Linked DNA regions of Saccharicrinis fermentans DSM 9555 = JCM 21142. The protein of the gene in region 1 interacts with the protein of each later gene in a pairwise test. Links are inferred from orthologs where the notes say so. Each region holds a gene or a part of one and is shown in the gene's direction. Other genes may lie near its edges.

The links. Proteins that work in one complex are often made in the same cells at the same time.
Region 2: the proteins of rpe (region 1) and eno interact in binary tests that used the Escherichia coli proteins (3 or more experiments, as listed by UniProt). The link is inferred for Saccharicrinis fermentans DSM 9555 = JCM 21142 from one-to-one orthologs.

The regions. Positions count from the first base shown.
Region 1 is NZ_KI912107.1:346,639-352,003, forward strand. Bases 1,389-4,267 are described here. They hold rpe (ribulose-phosphate 3-epimerase), read left to right. Parts: upstream 1,389-2,427; coding sequence 2,428-3,108; downstream 3,109-4,267. Other genes in these bases: CYTFE_RS0101630 (sigma-70 family RNA polymerase sigma factor), read left to right, coding at 1,415-2,278; CYTFE_RS28215 (GNAT family N-acetyltransferase), read right to left, coding at 3,198-3,677; CYTFE_RS28220 (hypothetical protein), read right to left, coding at 3,709-4,267. In the rest of the region: transcription termination factor Rho, read right to left, coding at 1-1,088; more of CYTFE_RS28220, read right to left, coding at 4,268-4,320; CYTFE_RS0101645 (translocation/assembly module TamB domain-containing protein), read right to left, coding at 4,500-5,365. UniProt on the Escherichia coli protein: Catalyzes the reversible epimerization of D-ribulose 5-phosphate to D-xylulose 5-phosphate.
Region 2 is NZ_KI912107.1:3,674,514-3,678,682, reverse strand. The notes cover bases 1-2,926. They hold eno (phosphopyruvate hydratase), read left to right. Parts: upstream 1-775; coding sequence 776-2,077; downstream 2,078-2,926. Other genes in these bases: CYTFE_RS0114905 (citrate (Si)-synthase), read left to right, coding at 2,563-2,926; rplQ (50S ribosomal protein L17), read left to right, coding at 147-665; CYTFE_RS0114925 (DNA-directed RNA polymerase subunit alpha), read left to right, coding at 1-114. Also shown: more of CYTFE_RS0114905, read left to right, coding at 2,927-3,867. UniProt on the Escherichia coli protein: Catalyzes the reversible conversion of 2-phosphoglycerate (2-PG) into phosphoenolpyruvate (PEP). It is essential for the degradation of carbohydrates via glycolysis.

The DNA.
Region 1 (5,365 bases):
TCCACCAAAAGGATGATCATGAAAACTTCAGGGTGGTTAGCCGCAATTGCGTTGGCAACCTCTTTTAATAATACAGTTTTACCCGTTTTAGGCTGGGCTACAATTAAACCACGTTGTCCTTTACCAATAGGAGCAAACATATCTACAATACGTGTAGATAAGCTTTCCTTACCATTTCCTGTTAACTTGAATTTCTCGTCAGGGAAGATGGGGGTCAGGTGATCAAAAGGAACACGGTCACGAACGATCTGTGGAGACCTACCGTTGATTTGTTCTACTTTGATCAGTGGGAAATATTTTTCACCTTCTTTGGGAGGACGAATGGTTCCTAGAACTGTATCCCCGGTTTTCAACCCAAATAATTTAATTTGTGATTGAGACACATAAATATCGTCGGGAGAGTTAAGGTAATTGTAGTCAGATGATCTTAAAAATCCATACCCATCTTGCATGATTTCCAATACACCGGATGCTGAGATAATACCATCAAAATCGAATGATTTATCTTGTTTATCCTGACGACGGTAACCGTTGTTGTCTTTTCCACCTCTTTGATCGCGGTTGTCATGAGGACGACGACGACCTCCATCTTCATTGTTTTGGCGATGTTGGCGACGGTTTTCAGGACTGTCCTTGGTCTTTTCTCGTGCTTCCTCATGTTTTTGAGCTTGGGCAGGAGCCTTCTGCTCTTTCTTAACTTCTTCAACTACTTTTTCTGCTGGTTTTTTATCCTGCGGCTTTTTATCCTGCGGTTTTTTATCCGCCTTGACCATTTTTTTCTCCGAAGGAGCTTCAGGTGTTTCAACAGCCTTTCGTTCCTTTGTTTCTGGTTTTGGTTTAGTTTCTGCCTCTACCTTAGTAGTAGTTGTTGCTTTTTGAACCTTTGGAGTACGTGCTCTCTTTACAGGTTTTTTTTCTGAAGGTTTTTCGCTTTGTTTCTTTTCTGAGGCTGCAATAGCCTGCTCATCAAGAATCTTATAGATTAAGTCTTGCTTTTTAAAAGAATCCACGCGTTTAATTTTTAGCCCCTTGGCAATTTCCTTCAATTCAGTAAGGAGCTTTTTATTCAATTCAAGAATATCGTACATAATTTTTACCAATAAATTCTCTTGGGGGAATTATTTAAATGAAATGAACTACTGTTCAACGTTGTTATATTGTTTTTACTTGATTTTTTGTATTCTGAAAGGCCAACTGATTCTATTTTTAAAGAATGATGCCTAGAAGATTTGATGCAAACTTAATCAATATGAACTAAATCGCAAAATTATTTTGATAATTTTCCTTTATCTGAATATTTTACACATTCATGTAAAGCTTGTAATTTTTATTCAATATGTAAAACTATAACTTACTTTTTTTGTTATATTTACCGTAAACATATTATACACAATACACCCTAAGCTATCTACTTATGCGACAACTTAAGATAACGAAACAGGTTACAAACAGAGAGACTCCTTCATTGGATAAGTACCTTCATGAGATAGGTAAGGTTAAATTAATAAGTGCTGAAGAAGAAGTCAAGCTGGCCAAAAAAATTAAACAGGGCGATCAATCTGCATTGGAGAAACTCATTAATTCAAACCTGCGATTTGTAGTTTCTGTTTCTAAACAATATCAAAACCAAGGTTTAAGTTTGCCGGATTTAATTAACGAGGGTAACCTGGGGTTGATAAAAGCAGCTCAGCGCTTTGATGAGACCCGTGGGTTTAAGTTTATTTCGTATGCCGTTTGGTGGATTCGTCAATCTATTCTGCAGGCATTGGCAGAGCAGGCTCGGATTGTTAGATTACCCTTGAATAAAATTGGTTCGATGAATAAGGTGAACAACACCTTTTCGAGGCTGGAGCAGGAGTATCAGCGAGAACCCACCTCTGAGGAGATCGCACAGGTGCTCAATCTGGCACCTAAAGAGGTGAAAGAGTCATTGAAGGCTATGAGCAAGCATATATCGATGGATGCACCCTTACGTAAGGATGAGGACAATAATATGTATGATACCTTGCTGTCTACAGATTCTGTGAGTCCGGATAATCAACTCTTATCAGATTCTTTACGGAGAGAGATAGATCGTTCGCTTTCAACTTTATCGGCTCGGGAGGCGGATATTATCAGGTTGTATTATGGACTGAATGGGGAGCCTCCATATTCGTTGGAGGAGATTGGAAATTTGTTTAATCTTACCCGAGAAAGAGTGCGACAAATAAAAGAAAAGGCCATAAAGCGATTGAAGCACACGTACCGGAGTAAAATACTGAGATCTTATTTGGGATAATCTTGTGCTTTTTTTCTTTCATTATTCCTTACTACTTTTGTGACGGGAAAAGAATAATGATATGATTGTACCGCGTTGATCGTTTTTTTACTTGGTATGCATATTGTTTCCATGAGACAGACGTTTGGTTCAATAGAAAATAAATTAAAATGAAGCACTTAATAGCCCCATCTTTATTGGCTGCCGATTTCAGCAAGATGGAATCGCAAATAGAAATTATTAATAGAAGTGAGGCAGATTGGCTTCATTTGGATATTATGGACGGTGTGTTTGTTCCTAATATATCCTTTGGTTTACCTGTGATTAAATCTTTACGTCCGCATATTGATAAACCTTTTGATGTGCATTTAATGATTGTGGATCCGGATAGGTATATTCGTGACTTTAAACTAGCAGGTGCTGATTTGTTGAATGTTCACTACGAGGCTTGTACGCATTTGTATCGTACCATTGATGCCATTAAAAAAGAAGGTATGCAAGTGGGAGTAACACTTAATCCCCATACGCCAGTTTTTCTATTGGAAGAAATTATCACAGAGGTCGATTTGGTGTTGTTGATGTCTGTTAATCCCGGGTTTGGTGGTCAAAAGTTTATTGAGAATACCTTTAAAAAACTGACGGATCTAAAAAGGCTTATTGAGAAAAAAGGAAGTAGAGCCCTTATTGAGGTTGATGGTGGGGTTACCGTGGCCAATGCCCAGCGCTTAATCAATGCTGGAGCTGATGTTTTGGTGGCTGGAAGTGCTGTTTTTAATGCGCCTGACCCCATTCAAGCGGTGAAGGAATTAAAGCATTTTTTACCGGAGCCGCCTTTGTCTGACCTAAGGTAATAGGGTTTCGGTCATAGAGAATAGGCATGCTTCTGCATCTATATTATACAAAAGAGCAAGATGATTGTCTATGACCGAAACCTATGAAATTAAAAAATCTTTTTATAACAGCGTTTACGCTTATGTTGGATATGTTCAAATGATTTCCACATTTGAATAGCCACATGGTTATCTTCCAGCATACCTGTCGTTTCTACAAATTTAATTCCGTCAGCATTGGCGGTTTCCCACAGATCATTCATCAATAAAGAAACGCCTCCCATCTTTTGCAATTCAGGTTTTACTCCTGTTAACATCAAATCCATTTCTTTGGGCTTGGCCAAGGCTTGTTTTATATACCACCATCCCAAGGGCCATAATTTCCCTTCTGCTTTCTGCAGTGCTTTAGACAAGGAAGGTAGTGCCACAAGGAATCCGGCCAATTGTTCATCTTTGTCGAGCATTACCTTTACGTAACGGGGGTTTACTGCCGGAAAAAATTTATCGATATAAAATTTAACCAATCTATCAGGCAATTTGAATGTCCCGAATAAACCGACAAAAGCCTCATTAAAAACCTTAAATATCATTTCTCGATAGGGTTCTAGTTCGCTGCTTTTCTTAAAGTTTAAGTGTTTTTAAACCATAGCGTTTCTTTATCATGGCAGCTACTTTAAAAGCTTTTTCGGGTAGTGCATCTGGAAAGGTGATTCTAAATTCCAGCCAATCACGTTCTTTGGTGTATCCGAGCTTTTCAATATGCTCCTTATAGTAGTCGAAATGATAATCGCTGGCCATGCAAGGTATTCTGTCGTGGCCTTCGATCAGCACGCCTGAATGATCTAGGTTGGAAAAACCCAAAGGTCCCATTACTCCTTCCATACCTTGAGATTTCAACCATTCTTCGGCTGTTTGGGTCAACTGCTTAACTACCTCATGGTCGTTGATAAATTCAATACGTGTAATTCGCCCAATTTTTCTTTGTATTTTCTCAATCCAAAGGTCATTAACAATTGCACCAATACGACCAACCACATTACCATTGCTATATGCCAACCAAAATTTGGCCTTACAAAAGTCATATGCAGGATTCTTCTCGGGCGTGATGGAACTTAGTTCGTCAGCCTTCATGGGAGGAACCCAGTATTTATTATTCTTATATAGTTGGTACGGGAAAGCAACAAACTTCTTTCTTTGACCTTGGTTTACGACTTCTTCAATTTTAATACTCATACCTAGCACTTGAATTTGTGCACGAAAATAACTAAAAAATACAATGTTTTGTACATTCCAACCATATGATATGTACTAATTTGAAAAATGATGGATTTTATGCGAAGTAACTGTTTGTTTAAGAGTGGGTTTGGTAGCAGTGTTGCTGTTGAGGTTATTGCTTTGATACAGGAGTGTGATTACTCTTCTTTTACCGTGTTTTGTTGATTCTTTCTTTGGTTTTCCTTTTCCTTTCGTCGGGGTCTAAACCAGTTCCAGTATTTGCGGATAAGTTCACCAACGGTATCGAATTCTTCTTGGTAGGATAGGCCTACTCCCTGGGTGGTAGGGGAGTTGTCAAAACTAAAATCATCATTGCTATGTGTATAGGCCTTTGCACGTAGACTGCCTGATTTGTTTAGTTTTACATCTAAATCAAAATCACCTACTATATTGCTTGAGTTGGGATTGATGGTACTTAGCTTGTCGTATTTTCCATATTCAACATTTCCGTTCAGGGTAACCCGGTCATTAAAAATCTGGGTTGATAGTGCTACTTCTATCTGCTCACTAGATATTTCATCTTCAGGACGGTAACTAATGCCCACGTCTACGTCATCGATCATTTGCGAAACCAGATTGCTCAGTTGACCGGATAATAGTTCGTAGGTGTATGTGTTAGCCGGACTGGCGCTATTGACTACACTTCCGCTGTAATTGGAAGTATTGTAACTTGGGGTATAGAATTTATTGAGAACCAATAGCGAAAGGACTTGTCTATTGAGTTCTTCGTTTGTACTAATGGCTTCTTGTATGATATTTTGTGTGCTTTGTTCCAGTGTTGGTGCACTTATGTTGAAATTAATTTTTGGCTGAGATAGACGCTCGCTCAATATAAGTTCGCAGTTAATGGGCACCCTGGTTGAAACATCGTTTTCTTCGCTATAAGCACTGGAAACGCTGGTGAGAGGTTGAAGTGAGGTTTTTAACTTGTAGGTGGCGGTTATATCTATAATAGCATTGTATGGGTCACCTTCCCAAATAACCGATCCTCCTTTGTTTATAT
Region 2 (4,169 bases), 3.3 Mb from region 1 along the record:
TTGAAGTTCCGTAACTTCGGTAAAAAATCATTGACAGAGCTTGATGATTTGTTACAGGTGATGAACTTAACCTTTGGTATGGATATTACTAAGTATAAATTAGACAAGGAATAATTGCGATGAGACATAGAAAAAAGTTCAATCACTTGGGTAGAAAGAGCGCTCACCGTAAGGCAATGCTTGCAAATATGGCCAACTCTCTTATTATGCATAAGAGAATTAAGACCACCGTTGCGAAAGCTAAAGCATTGCGTATGTACGTTGAGCCGCTTATTACTAAATCTAAAGATGATTCAACTGCACAAAGAAGAGTTGTTTTTAGTTACTTAAAAAATAAAGAAGCCGTTTCTGAATTGTTTAGAGAGGTAGCGGTTAAAATTGGTGAAAGACCAGGAGGTTATACCCGTATCTTAAAATTGGGAAACCGTATCGGTGATAACGCAGAAATGTGTTATATCGAGCTTGTAGACTACAACGAAGGTATGTTGTCTGCTAGTAAGCCCGCTGCTGAGAAGAAAACACGTCGTACACGTCGTAAAAAATCTTCTGGTGAAACTGCTGCAGTGGAAACTACTGTTGCTGAAAAAGAAGACGCTAAGAGCGCTCCTAAAGCTGAGGATAAATCTACTGAAGCATCTTCAGATGAAAATAATGCGAAGGAATAGTGAATTTGTAGTTAAATACATGTATTCATGATAAAATAAAGGATAATTGCCTCGTGCTATTATCCTTTTTTTATAAAAAAGTAAACTCAATTTTTAAATAAGTCAATATTATGGGACAAATTTCAAATGTTCATGCTCGTGAAATTCTTGATTCACGCGGAAATCCTACTATCGAAGTAGAAGTAACACTAGAAAGTGGTTTTGTTGGTCGTGCTGCTGTTCCTTCGGGAGCGTCTACTGGTGAGCACGAAGCTCTCGAACTTAGAGACGGTGACAAAGGGCGTTACTTGGGAAAAGGTGTTCAAAAAGCGGTTGCCAATGTAAATGATGTGATTGCTCCTGAATTAATCGGTTTTAACGTACTGGATCAAGTTGGTGTTGATAGCAAAATGCTTGAAATGGATGGTACTAAAACTAAAAGTAAGCTAGGTGCTAATGCTATCTTAGGTGTATCTTTAGCTACAGCCAGAGCTGCTGCTGAATACCTTGGTATGCCTCTTTATCGTTATATTGGTGGTACAAATGCTTGTACGCTTCCTGTTCCAATGATGAACATTATTAACGGAGGTTCTCACTCTGATGCTACTATCGCTTTTCAAGAGTTTATGATCCGTCCTATTGGGGCTCCTACTTTTAAAGAAGGATTGCGTATGGGTGCAGAGGTTTTTCATGCACTTGCTAAAGTTCTTAAAGGTAAAGGCCTTTCTACTGCTGTAGGTGATGAAGGTGGTTTCGCTCCTATGTTAGGTGGTACTGAAGAAGCCATCGACTGTATCCTTACTGCTATTAAAAATGCAGGTTATAAACCTGGTCGCGCTGAAGATGGTGGTGATGTGTCTATTGCTATGGATTGTGCCTCTTCTGAATTCTTTAAGGATGGTGTTTATGATTATAGCATCTTTGAACCTAATGGTGTGAAAAGAAATTCTGAAGAGCAAGCTGCTTACTTGGCTGAATTAGTGGAAAAATTCCCTATCGATTCTATTGAAGACGGTATGGATGAAAATGACTGGGACGGATGGGTTGCATTGAATAGTAAAATCGGTGATAAATGCCAGTTAGTGGGTGATGACCTTTTTGTTACCAATGTGGATTATTTGAAAAAAGGTATTGAATTGGGTGCTGCTAACTCAATCCTTATTAAAGTAAACCAAATTGGTACTTTAACGGAGACTTTAAATGCCATCGAAATGGCGCACAGAGCGGGATATACTTCTGTTACTTCTCACCGTTCAGGTGAAACTGAAGATTCAACAATTGCTGATATCGCTGTGGCTACTAACTCTGGTCAAATTAAAACGGGTTCATTGAGCCGTTCTGACCGTATGGCTAAATACAACCAATTGCTTCGTATCGAAGAAGAATTGGGAGCTAGTGCTATTTATGGTTATGCAAAAGCAAAAAAAGCTTAATGGCTTTGCCATTATCAATTGTAAAGGTGCCTGATGGCACCTTTTTTTTTGCCTTTTTTTTACCCAATTATGGAAGCGTAAAATTTAAGTTGGCGAGAAACTATAACCCGGAAAATGCCTTAGAAAATCTATTACGCATTTCAACGCTCATGACGAAGTTCTAATACTTCACCCGGGTGCAATACAAAAGTAAAGGATTTCAGAAGACAATTTAGAGGTGTTGTTGATGTAAAGTTCTTTTCGTTCAGGTCAATAAAAATATTTGCACGACAGCTATAAACAACATTTATACCCAACTTTTGGCACTGACTCGTTTATAATTAGATGGATGTATTTACGAACAAATTGTAAAACTGTCTGTTCATATCGTGGTGGACTAAATTATTTTATATTCGCAATCGCAAAAATTGTTAACAAGTGCCTCATGATCTTCATGCATTTGTTTCATTATTTTGTATATTTATCAAACATCAAATATCATTCATATGGACTATATAAAACAGAAGCTAATAGACGTTGCTATACCTAAGGCCAATAAAGTAAGAGAGCTTGTTAAAGAACATGGAGATAAGGTCATTCAAGAGGTGACTATGGGGCAGGTGCTAACTGGTATGAAAGGCGTTGTTGGCTTAATGACATGTACATCTAAGCTTGATCCAGAGGAGGGGATACGTTTTCGTGGATATTCAATACCAGAACTAAAAGAAAAGTTACCTAAGATGCATGATGATGGGGAACCTTTGCCTGAAGGCGTTTTTTATTTAATGTTAACAGGTGAAATTCCCAGTGATGATGATGTTAAGTATATTAGTGAACAGTGGGCCTTGCGAGCGCAGGGAATTCCAACGCATGTGTATGATGTGATTGAGGCTTTGCCTAAAGATGCACATCCCATGATTCAGTTTAATACCGCTATATTAGCAATGTCTACAGAATCGCAATTCCGTAAGGCTTATCTGGTGGGTATGGACAAGAAGGATTATTGGGATCCTACTTATGAAGGTGTTATGGATTTGATTGCACGTTTACCTATCATTGCTGCTTACATCTATCGAAGAGTTTTTCATCAAGGGCGACATATTCAGGCCGATCCAAGTCTGGACTGGGCTGGGAATTTAGCGCACATGATGGGGCACGATAGTGAAGAGCTGAGGCGCTTGATGCGTTTGTATATGTTAATTCACTCTGATCATGAAGGTGGCAATGTGTCGGCTCATGCCACTCACTTGGTAGGTTCTGCATTGTCAAATCCATATTATAGTTTCGCAGCAGGGATGAATGGTTTGGCAGGTCCCTTGCATGGCATGGCTAATCAGGATGTAATGCACTGGTTAAATAAATTGAAACGTGAAATTGGCAGTGAAGATCCTAGTGAGGAGCAAATCAAGGCCTATGCCGAAGATACCATTCGCAAAGGGAGGGTGATACCTGGTTATGGGCATGCCGTACTTCGAAAAACAGATCCTCGATTTCAGGTACAGCTTGATTTTGCTAATAAATATATTCCGGATGCACCGTATATTAAATTAGTAAATAGAATCTATAATGTGGTTCCAGGAGTACTGACAGCCACCGGAAAAGTTAAAAATCCCTGGCCTAATGTGGATGCCATATCAGGATCCTTGCTCACCAGCTATGGTATTGCTGAATACCCTATTTATACGGTTCTGTTTGGTGTTTCAAGGGCATTGGGCGTATTGACACAGCTTATCTGGGATCGACTTTATGGATTGCCGATAGAAAGACCTAAGTCGCAAAATTTGCAGTGGTTTATTGATCAGGTAGACTAAGCGATTGTTGTAGGTGAGCGAATATATATAACTGATGAAAGAGGGGTGTTGGAAATCCCCATGTGGCTCCTTGTTGTACAGGAAACGAGGAGCTTTTTTATGGGGGGAAATAAGTTATTATTTTTGTGTTGCGAATGTTTCTTTCAGTTGTAATTAGTTGGCTTGTTCTTTATAGAAACGTCTGTCTCATAGTGGTGGTAATGGAAGGAGAGAGGTAGGTTAATTCCTGTTGGAATTAATATGATAAACATTATGTCTTTACTTCATGTTTTTTTTAAAAAGGAATATTATAATAAAGACAT